Regions from separate parts of the Cytobacillus sp. Hm23 genome, predicted to be linked through region 1. Evidence: predicted binding sites of a transcription regulator. Region 1 holds the regulator's gene; each other region holds the start of a gene.

Evidence for each region. Region 1 encodes Rex, which represses fermentation and respiration genes when NADH is low (regulators of the CRP and FNR family bind a similar motif). Its sites were predicted from a motif close to TTGTGAAATATTTCACAA; they were not measured.
Region 2: the regulator Rex is predicted to act here: its motif matches at 2,184-2,201, upstream of hcp (hydroxylamine reductase).
Region 3: the regulator Rex is predicted to act here: its motif matches at 1,750-1,767, upstream of ACSVDA_RS12940 (cytochrome c3 family protein).
Region 4: the regulator Rex is predicted to act here: its motif matches at 2,376-2,393, upstream of ACSVDA_RS16930 (TIGR04053 family radical SAM/SPASM domain-containing protein).

What each region holds. Positions count from the first base shown of each region.
Region 1 is NZ_JBPXRQ010000061.1:9,312-12,928, reverse strand. Features, by position in the region: gene ACSVDA_RS23150 (ABC-F family ATP-binding cassette domain-containing protein) at 1-24, opposite strand, end outside; gene ACSVDA_RS23145 (hypothetical protein) at 386-601, opposite strand; gene moaC (cyclic pyranopterin monophosphate synthase MoaC) at 623-1,108, shown strand; gene ACSVDA_RS23135 (redox-sensing transcriptional repressor Rex) at 1,141-1,779, shown strand; gene ACSVDA_RS23130 (twin-arginine translocase TatA/TatE family subunit) at 1,878-2,054, shown strand; gene tatC (twin-arginine translocase subunit TatC) at 2,072-2,824, shown strand; gene ACSVDA_RS23120 (DUF2161 domain-containing phosphodiesterase) at 2,978-3,617, shown strand, end outside.
Region 2 is NZ_JBPXRQ010000026.1:33,450-37,066, forward strand. Features, by position in the region: gene ACSVDA_RS16040 (Crp/Fnr family transcriptional regulator) at 1-626, shown strand, start outside; gene hcp (hydroxylamine reductase) at 826-2,121, opposite strand; gene ACSVDA_RS16050 (Hsp20/alpha crystallin family protein) at 2,342-2,812, shown strand; gene ACSVDA_RS16055 (hypothetical protein) at 3,031-3,180, opposite strand; gene ACSVDA_RS16060 (hypothetical protein) at 3,463-3,617, shown strand, end outside.
Region 3 is NZ_JBPXRQ010000017.1:55,758-59,374, forward strand. Features, by position in the region: gene ACSVDA_RS12925 (bifunctional cystathionine gamma-lyase/homocysteine desulfhydrase) at 1-62, shown strand, start outside; gene ACSVDA_RS12930 (YrhC family protein) at 276-512, shown strand; gene ACSVDA_RS12935 (YrzI family small protein) at 894-1,034, shown strand; gene ACSVDA_RS12940 (cytochrome c3 family protein) at 1,858-2,379, shown strand; gene ACSVDA_RS12945 (ammonia-forming cytochrome c nitrite reductase subunit c552) at 2,385-3,617, shown strand, end outside.
Region 4 is NZ_JBPXRQ010000029.1:10,781-14,397, forward strand. Features, by position in the region: gene ACSVDA_RS16925 (aminoglycoside phosphotransferase family protein) at 1-977, shown strand, start outside; gene ACSVDA_RS16930 (TIGR04053 family radical SAM/SPASM domain-containing protein) at 1,197-2,318, opposite strand; gene ACSVDA_RS16935 (DUF2249 domain-containing protein) at 2,519-2,776, shown strand; gene ACSVDA_RS16940 (DUF2249 domain-containing protein) at 2,766-2,972, shown strand; gene ACSVDA_RS16945 (hypothetical protein) at 2,989-3,617, shown strand, end outside.

The sequences.
Region 1 (3,617 bases):
CTGATTCACTTGTAACACTATCATGTTAGTTCACCTCTGTTATAATAGTTTTAGTGTATCTTAAAATGTATGAAATGAGCAATATTCTTTCACTGGATTCCAATGTTTACTTATCTAAGGCTTGAGAAGTGCTTATTTTTAACAATAGTTTATCTTGGTTTGTATGCGCTTTCTTATTAAAGACATTTTAGGCTTAGCTTTGATATCATGTACGATGTATAGGCTCTTTTCGTAGAATTTTTGCTATTGACAGTAATTTAGGACAGCAAAAAATGAATTTATGCAATTGACCTCATTTATAATGAGGAAAAAGCTACAACCGCTAGGTTTATACGTATTTTTTCTTAAAACGAATAACAGCAATTAATGCGAGTAAAGCCTTGTACTAAAACATAAATAGGATTACTAATAGTATTTGTTGCACCTTTTCATCATTAAAACTATAACAATAGGCTAAATTATTAGTTACAATTGCCACACCACTTACGAAAAAGCCATTTACTAAGAAGGTGATAGAAACGGCCTTGCCTTGGATGTACATATAGTTTTCACGCCTTGTTAAAGTAACGACAGGATTGTAAAAATAGTGTAGTATAGTCATATTGAGAGGTGAAAAGCAACAGTGTCTTCATTTACACATTTTAATGATCAAGGTAGAGCAAAGATGGTTGATATTTCTGAAAAGGGCGAAACATTAAGAACTGCTATAGCGAGATCAAGTATCTCAGTTAATAAAGAAATTTATGAACAAATTATTCATTCAAAAATAAAAAAAGGGGATGTTTTAGCTGTAGCTCAAGTGGCTGGTATTATGGCTGCAAAAAAAACATCAGATATTATCCCGATGTGTCACCCAATTAGTTTAAAGGGTGTCGATATCACATTTACATGGGAAGAAGAAAAGCAATTATACAAGCTTATTATTATCGTAGAAGTTAAAACGAAGGGTAGTACAGGTGTTGAAATGGAAGCTTTAACTGCTGCTAGCACATGTGCCTTAACTGTTTATGACATGTGTAAAGCAGTTGATAAAGGTATGGTTATTGGTCCAACTTATTTATTAGAGAAGACTGGTGGAAAGAACGGAGACTTTATTAGAGAGCAGTGAATGAATAGCTGTTTGAATGTGGGGGAATAGAAGTGAATAACGAACAAACAAAAATTCCACAAGCTACTGCAAAGCGTTTGCCATTGTATTATCGATTCATTAAAAATCTTCATGCTGCAGGTAAGCAGCGCGTATCTTCTGCTGAATTAAGCGAGGCTGTAAAAGTAGATTCAGCAACAATACGTAGAGATTTTTCGTATTTTGGTGCTTTAGGTAAAAAAGGGTATGGTTATAATGTTAATTACTTATTAACATTTTTTCGACAAACACTAGATCAAGATGAACTGACAAAAGTGGTGTTAATCGGGGTCGGGAATTTAGGTACTGCATTTTTAAATTACAACTTTATTAAAAATAATAATATGAAAATTGAACTTGCATTTGATGTTGATGAACAAAAAATTGGCTCTACAGTTGGAGATGTTCCTATTTATCATATGGATGATTTAGAAAAACATATTACCAAAGATGTAAGTGTTGCCATCTTAACTGTACCTGCACCAGTTGCTCAAGGGATGACCGATCGTTTAGTAGAAACAGGTATCAAGGGTATTTTGAATTTTACACCAGCTCGAATTAATGTACCTGATCATATTAGAATTCATCACATTGATTTAGCAGTTGAGTTACAATCTTTAGTATATTTCCTTAAAAACTACCCAACTGAATAGTAGCTCTACTGGCATTGTGGTCGTTTGCATGATCATCGAGTTATAATAACAATATATGCTTTATAATGATAGATCAGGAAAATTATTTGTAATTTATGATGGAGGTGAGACCAATTAACATAGGAATTGGAAGTCTTATATTAATTTTAGTGATCGCACTCGTTATCTTTGGTCCAAATAAGCTTCCTCAATTAGGAAAAGCTGCTGGAGACACACTTAGAGAATTTAAGAGAGCGGCACAAGACATTGCAAATGAAAATAATAAAAAGAAGTAACATTAGGATGAGAAAGTATGAATGATAGTAAAGAAATGTCTGTATACGATCATATAGGAGAGCTAAGGAAGCGTCTAATTATCGCAGTCGTTTTCTTTGTTGTTGCTACAATTGGAAGCTTTTTTTTGGCAGAGCCAATCATTGTCTATTTACAACAGGCTGATGAAGCAAAAGAGCTGACGATGAATGCATTTTCCTTAACTGATCCAATAAAAATTTATATGCAATTTGCTTTTATTATAGCTTTTGTAATTACTGCACCAGTTATTTTATACCAGCTTTGGGCGTTTATTAGTCCAGGTCTATATGAAAAAGAGCGGAAAATCACTTTAAGTTATATACCAATTTCAGTGTTACTATTTTTAGGTGGGGTTTCATTTTCCTATTTTATTCTATTTCCATTTGTTATTGAGTTTATGACGAGGATATCTGAACGCCTAACGGTTAATCAAGTTATTGGTATAAATGAATATTTCCAATTTCTATTTAAAATCACTATTCCATTTGGAATATTGTTTCAGCTTCCTGTCGTTGTGATGTTTTTAACTAGACTTGGCATAGTCACGCCTATGTTTTTAGCGAAAATAAGAAAATACGCATATTTCGTTTTACTAGTTATAGCAGCATTTATTACGCCACCTGAGCTCATTTCACATCTGATGGTGACGATACCTTTATTTATTCTATATGAAATAAGTATCTTTATCTCAAAAATAACCTTTCGGAAAGTGGAAAAACTAGAACAGGAACTCATGACTGAGAATGAGTAACAACCATACAATAATCATAACAAAGTTAATCAAAGTGAGTTTTTACAAATTGTAGAGGCTCACTTTTTTCATTTAGTATTTTCTAGCGGTTATTTTGTGAGTATATGCAAGTATAAAGATCGTATTAGTATCTTATATTTAAGTATTGAATAAATGAAGAAAGTAATGATGTTAATGAACAATAAAACAACAAAATTGTATGAGGTTGATTTATATAAACCTATTCAAGACCATTTTATAGAACAGGGGTATGAAGTATATGGAGAAGTCAATCATTGTGATATAGCAGCTATAAAAGACGATGAGCTAGTGATCGTGGAGCTTAAGCTTAATATAAGTATAAAGCTGTTAATACAAGCTACTAAAAGGCAGCGTTTATCCGATCAGGTGTATATTGCCATCCCGAGGCCTACATATTCTTTGCGTTCTAAAAAATGGCAGGATATTTGTTATTTGGTCAGAAGGTTAGAATTAGGCCTTATGATTGTAACTTTTAAAAATGGTACTGCACAGGTAGAAATCATTATAGCCCCAGCTGACTTTGATCGAAAAAAAAGCATGCAACGCAGCAAGAAAAAGAGAGATTTACTTTTAACTGAAATGCAAGGCAGGCATCGTGACCATAATGTTGGTGGAAGCAAAAATCAAAAAATCATGACGGCGTACAAAGAAAACTGTATTCATATTGCTTGTTGCCTCGAACGTTTAGGTCAGTTATCAACAAGTGATCTTCGCCAAATGGGAACCGGTGATAAAACTGTATCCATTCTTAATAAAAATTATTACGGCTGGT
Region 2 (3,617 bases), on a different contig from region 1:
AATTAAAAGAAATTGTAAATATTGCAATTACCCGTACGTACCAAAAAGGGACTCATATTTTCATGCATGAGGATCCTTTAGATTATGTGTATTTTATACATACTGGTAAAGTAAAGATATATAAAAATGATATTCAAGGAAAAGAACAGATTGTATCAGTATTAAGTGATGGAGATATGTTTCCACACGTAGGTTTTTTTAGAAAAGGGAATTATCCAGCTTCATCATTCGCTGTTGAAAGTACTGCTGTTGTAGCAATTTCGATTTCTCATTTTGAACAGTTACTTTTACAACATCCAGAAGTTTGTATTAAACTTTTTAGAGTGATGGGTGAAAAAATTATAGATTTACAAAAAAGACTTGAAGAACAAATTTTAAATAATACATATGAGCAAATCGTTAAATTGTTACTAAGACTATCAGAAACTCACGGAACAGAAGTTGATAGCCACACAAGAGTGCTATCTACCCAATTCACCAATAAAGAATTAGCTAATATGATTGGTACAACACGGGAAACGATTAGTAGAACGATTACAAAGCTTAAGAAAAAAGGAAGTATTACAGTGGATTGTAATGGCAATCTTGTTATTGATGTAAATAAGTTCGAATCAGAAATCTTGTGAGTTAAAAACAAAAGCTCTTTTCAAATTTTATGAAAATGGACAATAAGATAAAGTTTTTTTCGAAAAACAACAATTAATGTGAGAACAGCCAAAAAATGAGTTGCTAGAGCAGCAACTCATTTTTCATTTTCATAAACTGTTATTACATAGAGTGACAGTATAAAATGGTCACACCAAAAAACAAAATTATTTTAGCTAATTAAACGGTTAATGATAACATTTGTTCCAAATCGTCTTGAGCATTATCAATTAATTGGAGGTTGAATGTTTCTTGTAAAACGTTCAGCACTCCCTCAGAAATAAACTCTGGTGGCTTAGGTCCAATGCGAATATCTTTAATACCTAAACTAAATAACCCAAGTAAAATTGCTACGGCTTTTTGTTCAAACCAAGAAAGAACAATACTGATCGGTAAATCATTTACTTCACATTCAAAAGCATCAGCTAAAGCAAGTGCTATTTTTACCGTTGAGCCTGAATTATTACATTGACCTAAATCAATATAGCGAGGAATGTCTGTCCCTGGTACTGTGCCATAGTCTACATCATTAAAACGAAACTTCCCACAAGATGTAGTTAAAATCACTGTTTCAGGTGGCAAAGATGTAGCCAGCTCTCGGTAGTACTCCCCACCTTTTCCTGGAGCATCACAACCAGCTATAACAAAAAATCTTTTAATTTTGCCATCCTTAACAGCTTGGATAACTTCAGGTGCCAAACCTAATACTGTTTCATGATGGAAGCCGGTTACTAATGTTTGTTCTGATTCAATGTTTGCATCGGGTAATTGGAGCGCTCTATTAATTAAAGGAGTAAAATCATCATTCTCTATTTTTTGAACATTTTCCAACCCCGCCACTTCATATGAATACATTCGATCTGCATACGTGCCCTTAATTGGCATCACACAGTTTGTGGTTGCTAATATAGCACCAGGAAACTTTTCAAATAATCTACGTTGATCATACCATGCTTTTCCTATATTCCCTTTTAAATGATGATATTTTTTTAGTTCTGGATAACCATGTGCAGGGAGCATTTCTGAGTGAGTATATATGTTTATCCCTTTCCCTTTTGTTTGCTCAAGCAACTCTTGCAAAGCGAATAAATTATGACCAGTTACTACGATACACTTTCCTTCAATTTTATTTTGAGAAACTGTTATTGGTTGGGGTATACCTAAACGTTCAGTATGAGCTTTATCAAGTACGTCCATGATACGAACTGCTGCTTGCCCTACCTTCATTGCCATATCAATATGTTCTTCAACATTAAAATTTGAATTCGTTAACGTCATATAAAGCGCTTCATGAGTCGTAGCATCAACAAATGGATCTGTATATCCAAGTTGATTAGCATGTGTACGGTATGCAGCAATACCCTTTAAACCAAATACGATTGTATCTTGTAAGCTTGCAATCGTTTCATCCTTTCCACATACACCAACCACTTTACACCCTCCTGATGGAGTTTGTTCACATTGATAACAAAACATGTCTATCTCCCCTTTAAAACGGAATTTTCATGTTTTAGCATACATCTTTCGTATACTATCAATTGTGATTTCAATCACATTTTTGGATAATTTACAAATTGTTCACATTTATACCATTTTTTCATTACATGACATGAGATACTCTGTGTATTTTTTGTGCCCTTTCCGAACGAAGTGCATAAGTTATAGCGAATAAACTTTTTTAACTGAGGTGAAAGTTGTGAGTTCAGACAATAATAATAAATTATCTAGAAATCTAGAGAACGAATTCAATGGCTTAATCAAATCGATGAATGAATTCATTGGCGAAAATCCTTTTAAACGAATATTTGAGTCACTTGATGACCTCCTTAGCCAGCCACTCTTCATTCAACAAATACCTATACGAACATTTGAAACAGATACAGAGTATGTTATTAATGCAGAATTACCTGGTGTTAAACGAGAGCAAATAAATCTTGAATTCTTCGAACATTATGTAACAATCTCACTTAATAATAGTGAAATAATCGAAGAGTCAAATGATAAACAACAAACATACCAAAAAATGCATACATTCCAACAGGCTTCAAGAACCATTCACGTTCCCTACAAGATCCCAGAACAAAACGTAACTGCAACATTTAGGAATGGCCTACTAGATATACGTATTCCACGCCAACAACGCAAGCGGATATCCATCCAGGAATAGAACTTTCATTAATAGCTCTTTCGTAAACCTTACTGCCTATTCTTACTAAAAATGAACAGAATGATGAGTGTAAAGAGAACTCAATAATTTTAAGACTAAATAAAGTGCCAGGAACGATAGGTTTATACGTATTTATCTCAAAAAACGGGAGTAAAAATTAATACTATATAAAAAAGCAGCGAAGGATAATATTCATTCGCTGCTTTTTATGTATTCCATTAGGAATTTTTGTGAGATTCACTTCCGTATTTAGGATTATTTTCTGGAGTTGAATCATGTTGAATGGATTGCTCATTAGCAAATTCAGTCTCATTCCTATTGTTCGGATATTTATTTTGTCTCTTGCGGTTATTGTTTCGATTAGTCATTCATATTCCTCCTAGTTATTGTTCTTATTATTCATTTCCTTTTTAGGACGTTTTTGTGTAAATTGGTTTCCAAATTCCATGTTTGTTTTTTGTGGTTTATTTTGCTTCTTTGTCACCTATGCTCCTCCTTTTTCAATTCATTTGGAGCAACGAATTGACATGACCCTATGCTCCAATACATAGTCTGTGACGCATGAAAAAAGATTATACACTTCATATTTCATACTATAAATTACATATTTTTAAAAATTAAAAGCAAGTTATATGTAGGAGGTGGATGTAGTGAATAATAAGAATGAAAATCCAGAACATATACAAACTGATACTCATCTAGACCCATCGAAAGAGCCAAGAATAGTAATCAAAACAAATCTTGATCCTGAAACGAGTGTTGAGGAAAACCCTTATTATAGTGAAAATGTGAAAGATGTTGAGGA
Region 3 (3,617 bases), on a different contig from region 1:
CAGTAGGACTTGAAGATGTGGAGGATTTAATCGCGGACTTAGCTAACGCACTTAAAGGATAAATAAAAAAAGGCGAAGGTATTTTCGCCTTTTTTTTTCAGTTAACCCGTATTCTCTATAGATTATGAGCCTATTCGCAACAGCCATAGTGCCGTTAATTTATTTTTAAGATTGGTTCCTACCTTATAATTGGTTAAAGTTACATTCATTTTGGCCTACTAAGATATGTTAAAGTAGATTTATAGATACTTAGAAAAGTAGGTGACAAACTTAAAATGGATGAGAAGCAATTACGTGATTTGAAATTTAAAATTGTCGACTTTACAAGAATTGCATTTGTTTTAATTGCAATTAGTGTCTTTTTATATTTAGGTGTTATCATTAATCAACATGTTCAAGAAGCGACTAATGTCAACTTATTAATGGCAATGACCTATATTTTTTTACTCGTAGCGTTTCTCTTATTTAACACTGTAATAAAGTATAAAAAAATAGTAAATGATCTCGAGTAAGAAAATTATTTTATTTTTTACAAAAAAGCCCTTTACAAAACATTATAAATTGGTTATACTTTCCTATGAAATAAACAAATTCTGATAAGGAGGTCGAATTTAATGTTAGGCAAATCATTTAAACTTATTAAATTAAATAGTATTTCTTACTACTCGACCGATGTCGGAATGCGGGTCTTTCAATAACTAACATAGCATACACGCCACAGGTTGAATAGTATACCTGTGGCTTTTTATATAAATAGCAAAATCTTTCCTTTTGATGCTTATTTATAAAATAATTTTGATTATTTTAACCACAGGTATAGAAAATTTACCTGTGGTTTTTTATTGTCAAATTGAACATAGTGTATGTAATGAACTTAAAGGAGGTGAAACCATATGAAATTCAATATTTTGTCTATCACAATAACAATTAATAAACGCTTGTATTCAATTGAAAAAGCTTATCGAGAAGAGCAAGTAAAAAAAATGATTGATGAAGAAAGAGAGAAATCGTTTAGAGCTTACCCAATCATATAATAATCATTGCAAATAATTACAGGAGAGTGATAAAAATGATAATGAAAAATTTGATGATCGTTAAGTTAATTGATAAGGAAAATTTTACGTAGTTACTAAACAAAGGACGATCATTACCAATTATAAATATATTACCTTTTCATCATTACAGCTAAGTAGGATGACTCTATACAATAGGCTGTTTTCGCATTGGTTGTTGCTTTTCGTTCAAATAGATAAGCACGTATAAACCTAGCGTTCGTAGCATCTTTTCTACTTTAACAATAATTGAGTTTCCATTTTGTTAAAAACAGCCATTAGGTAAAAACGCACATATATATTCATTCAGGTAGGTTTTACTTTTATAGTAAAGCCTACTTTTTTTATTTGCTAGCTCTCTCTCCTAGCCTGTCAAGACTATATATCTGACTGTGAGAAAATAAAATATTTTTTCCATTAAAAACGTTCCAATGCTAGTCTAGGGGTAACAGTTTGGTCCGTTTTTGTTAAATATACTTGAAACAATTATTTTTCCAAATGTACACAATTTGGCCTTGTTATAGACAATAGTTTGTCAATAATGGCGTATCAAATATTCAATAAAATATGGTAATGTTTAGTTGGAAAGGTACAATCAACCTATAGGTAGGCTCTTTTCAACAATTTTCAATATTAGTGAATGATATATGATTATACTTTTCTACCATCACCAATCGGTGAATCAATATTTATTAAATTGCTCATTTTTTCACAAGTGTCAATTTATTTAGTGGCTGACATACTAATTAGCCTTTTAATTGGTATGAAGAAGATATAAAAAATGAAAGAAGAGGAGGGGGAAGATATGGTGAAAAAGCTTAAAGCGCTTGATAAAAAAGTCATTATTTTAATTGGGCTATTTTTAGGAGTTGTTGTAGCAGTAGCAAGTGCTGAGACAATGAATTATACAGATAGTGCAGAATTTTGTTCGACTTGTCACCCTATGGATTCAGCCTATAGTAGCTTTGTAGACTCTACACATGCAAATATCGCTTGTAATAAGTGTCATGCTCCAACTGATAGCCTTGGAAAGAAAATACTGTTTAAAGCGAAAGCTGGAACGCATGATATTTACATGAATACATTTGGTGCTGATAAGATTCCGGATGTTATTCATGCGAAAACAGCCACCATTGACGTTATTCAAGAAAACTGTAAAAGCTGTCACGAAGGAACACTAAATAATTTATCACACGATGCAAAAGAAAATTGTACTGATTGTCATAGGCAAATCCCTCATGGTAATGGCAACTTTAAGACAGATGAATGGTTTAAACCAGCCGATTATGACATTAATAATCGAAACGAATCTTTTGAGAAAGGGTGAGGAAAATGCATAAGAGCATCAAAAGAATTATAGTTCCTACTGCTTTAGTGATTTTTTTAATCGCTATTATTGCTGCCTGTGGTTCAGATGAAGCGAATGAAAGTACCGCTGCTAAAAAGTTATACAATACGGGACTATCAGCTGACGAAATAAATAATGAAGCATTTGCTGACATTTTTCCGTTACAGTATGAAAGCTATAAGCGTAATGAAGAAATGTCTGATACGAAATACGGCGGATCAATACCAACGTCAAAATTTGACCACACTAAAGAACCTTATTTGCCAATAATTTTTAATGGTTATGGATTTGCAAAGGAATATAATGAAGATCGTGGACACATTTATGCTGTTGAAGATAATGTCAATATTGCTAGAATTACGGATAAGTCAATTGGTTCTTGTTTTACTTGTAAAAGTACTGCGGTTCCTATTTTATTAGAGGAGGACGAATTTGGAGACGGATACTGGTCAGCAAACTTTCGAAATGAGATTGTACCTCGTGCTGAAGAATTAGGACATTCTCCTATCGGTTGTTCAGATTGTCATGATCCCGAAACGATGGAATTACGTGTGACTCGTCCAATGTTTGCAACAGCTATGGAAGCAAGAGGAGTAGACATTTCAAACCCTACAAAAAATGAAATGCGTACGTATGTATGTGCACAATGTCACGTAGAGTACTATTTTGAACCAGAAAAGAAGGCAGTAACATTCCCATGGACAAATGGATTAAAGCCAGAAGAAATGTATGAATACTACGATACGATAGCAAAAGATTCTGGGTTTGCACAAGACTGGATTCATACCGTTTCAGGTGCGCCAATGCTAAAAGCTCAGCATCCAGAATTCGAAATTTGGTCTGAAGGTCCTCATGGAATCGCTGAAGTTTCCTGCTCGGATTGCCATATGCCATACGAACGTTCAGACGGTAAGAAAAAGATTACTAGTCACCAATGGACTTCACCTTTAAAAACAATTGAGCAATCATGTCGTACATGTCATGCAGACAAAACTGAGCAAGAACTTAAAGATCGGGTTGAAGGCATTCAAGATACTCATATGGAGAACTTACACAAGGCTGAAGAAATATCTATTGATGCACATTACTATATTAACAAGATGATAACTACCAGTGCTCCTGCGTCTAAAATTGAAGAAGCACAAGAACTTGTTCGTAAAGGACAGTGGTTATTTGATATTGTAGCTGCAGAAAATTCTGCTGGATTTCATGACCCT
Region 4 (3,617 bases), on a different contig from region 1:
TTGTTCCTGATTCCATTCAGCAATTAAGAGCATCACCGAAAAGTATAATTTATAAATTAGACATCTCAACAGAATTTGGTATTCAACCAATTATTTTTAAACGTTATATAGGGTCAAAAAATAGAAATATTGTTGAAATAAATTTATATGAAAAAGCTCGCTCCTTTTTAAAAGAGTTTATGCCAACAATATACGCAACTAAATCAAAAATATTTGATAACGAAACATGGATGTTAATAGAATATATTGAGCCTTTGCGTGGACGAATTCATCCTCCAAATCATTTTGACTATATCATACCAACAGTTGCAAAATTACATGCCCACTCATATGAGCAACATTTCTACGATAATATCGATTTGTTTAACCCCTGGTTTCCAACATTTCATCCGAAGAAAGCGAAAGCAAGAAGACAAGCTAAAATACAAAAAACAAAATTGTATCTTATTGATGCATTACACCACAAGCGCTTAAAGAAAATAATAGAACCTACGCATAGCATAATACAACAAATATTAAGTGAAAGCTCATTTTCATTTCCTGAACTAGTAAAAGATGGACAATGTATCGTACACGGTGACCTTCATTTACAAAATATCTGCTGCAATCATTTAAATCAAAATACTAACAGTCATATTCGAATGATTGATTGGGAATCGTCTAGATTTGCATCAGGTTGGTTTGATATCAATTTACTAATTGAAAGATACCTTGGATTACGTAATTCCGAGAAAAACAATGATGATAGCATTCGTAACCATTGTGTTCAATTATATACTACTGAAATGAACAAAAGAGGAATCACCTTTCAAAGTGACCCTATGATATTATATAAAATGTCCTATTTACAGTACGTCCTTGAAACAGGCTTACTTGTACAATTACAAAAGGAGTTTGATGGTACAAAAGGTGTATTGCTTACCTATTATCTAGATAAAGTTTTGAATTGGGGTAAAGAACTCAATTTGTATAGCTAATACTTTTCTAGATGTTCAAATAAAACGTTCGTTAAAAAGACACGATTCAAACACTATAGGTTGTACGCAATAGCTATTTTGTTAACGAAGAAAAGCTACAGTAAATGCAAGTTATGAAAAACATCAATCTAAGAGGCCAAGTTTCAACATAGCTACATAAAAAAGGTGTATCCCACTCAAAGATATTGATGAAGGCTACACCTACTTCAGCTTGTTATATTAAGTATTCACTGATTTTGACCGCAATGCTTTCGGTATATACACACAGAATGGTTCACTTTCTAAAAAATCTCCAGTTACTGCATACGACCTTGCACGTGAGCCACCACAAACAAAGCGGAATTCACATACACCGCATTTCCCTTTAAATTTGTCTGGATTTCGCAAATCTTTGAAGATAGGGGAATTTCTATAAATATCTGCTAATGTCTTCTCTCTAATATTCCCAGCTTTGACAGGAAGTAAGCCACTCGGAAATACATCACCAATATGAGATATAAAGACAAAACCATTGCCGTCATTGACACCTTTTGGTGCTCGACCTAAACCATCAATTTGACCCGTTTTTCCTTCGTTTAAGGCATCTACATAACGGATAGCTCGATCTGTATCTTTTGCTTCTTTCATTTTCTGTTGAATAACGACACGACGGTAATGTTGTGCAGCTGTTGTTTTAATATCAAACGGTACCTTTTTACTTAATTCATATAACCAGTGAAAAATCTGTTCGTGCTGTACTGGAGATACCATATCTGACTCTTTCCCCCGTCCAGTAGGAACGAGAAAAAACACACTCCATAAGACACATTTTAACTCTTCTACAACCTTAGCCATTTCTTCAAGCACATCAACATTGTAGCGAGAAATCACTGTATTAATTTGCACTGGAATTTCTAACTCGTGTAAATATTTTATGGCATTCATTGTTAGATCAAAAGATCCTTTCGTTCCACGAAAATGATCATGTACTTCAGCTGTTGGACCGTCTAAACTAAAAGCCCACCGTGCTAAACCAACCTCTTTTGCCTTCTCAATCGCTTGTTTTGTTACATTTGGAGTGGCACTAGGTGTCATGGATACCCTTACACCTTTTTTTATCGCATAATCTGCAATATCATATACATCTTCCCTCATCAATGGGTCTCCACCTGTAAACACCAACATTGGGTTATCCATTTCATAAATCTGATCTATTAATTGTTTCCCTTCCTCAAAGGATAATTCTCTAGGGTCCCGTCTAGTTTGAGCTTTTGCTCGACAATGCAAGCAGTGTAATTGACAAGCACGTGTTAATTCCCAAATGACTATAAATGGATTTTTATTAAAATCTCGATCAAACATAAGGACTACCTCCTCAACATTCATGTAAATATTGTAATTATTTTGATTTGGGTATGTATGTGATATGTATCACATATTCTTGTGGACAAATTGTGAATGGTAACTAGTGAAAAAATTATCAACAAGTGAACTGAATCACACCAAACTTAATTGAAAATTATTATCATTAAATCAAAGGATATGACAAGGAGGAATAAAAGGTGAACGATACAGGAGCAAAAAACATCGTTGAGTTAGATGTAAGAGAAGATATAAATAAAAAGCTTCAGCCATTTCAAAAAATAACAAATACTGTTTCGTCATTGAACGATGATGACATTTTTATATTACACGCACCTATCAAACCTACACCCCTACTTACAATTATGAAAACAAAAGGTTTTACTTATACCGTTGAGAAGGTAGCAGCAAAGCATTGGAAAGTAACCTTTGTGCGAGGTGAGAAAAATGATTCTTGATAATCGAGGTCTAGAGCCTCCCCAGCCAATGATGAGAACACTTGCAGCATTGGAAAAACTTCAAGATAACGAAGTTCTTTCAATTATTAATGATAGACGACCTATGTTCTTATATGAGCAATTGGATGAACTCGAGTTTACGCACCATACTAAACAACTAGACGATGGTACTTATCAAATTGATATTAGAAGATGAAAACGGGTGATACTTTATGTTTCCACAGCAAGCTACGACAGAAACAAATATAAAGCTTCCATTCTTATTTATTTTTTTTAGTTTATTAGCCTTTCTAGCAAGTCAATTTATTCTCGTTTTTCAAGGCGAGAATATCGTAAAAGGTTTGTATAGAATCCCTGAATTATGGAGTAGTGCACATTTGCTTATTCTCGGATGGGCAGTGATGGTGGCAATGGGGGCAATGTACCAACTGGTTCCTGTTGTTTTCCTTACTCCCATTTGGAGTGAACGCTTAGGCTTTTTTCAATTTTTCTTAAGTGCTATAGGGGTTTCTAGCCTGGCGTTATCATTTGTATTTGCACCTAAAACAATTCTATACAGTGGAAGTATTGCTTTATTTTCAATATTATTATTTATCTTTCAAATGTTGATGACCATGAAAAAGCAAGAGAAGTTCAATATACTCACATTGTTTGTTGGTAGTGCACTCATTTGCTTATTGCTTACATTGGCTTTAGGTATATTGTTAGCATATAATTTGCAGTTCGGAACAGTATTATTTCAACATATTCCACTTTTAAAAACACATATTTTATTTGGTATCGCAGGCTGGTTTACTTTATTGATTTTTGGTTTTTCCTATAAAATGGTGCCGATGTTTGC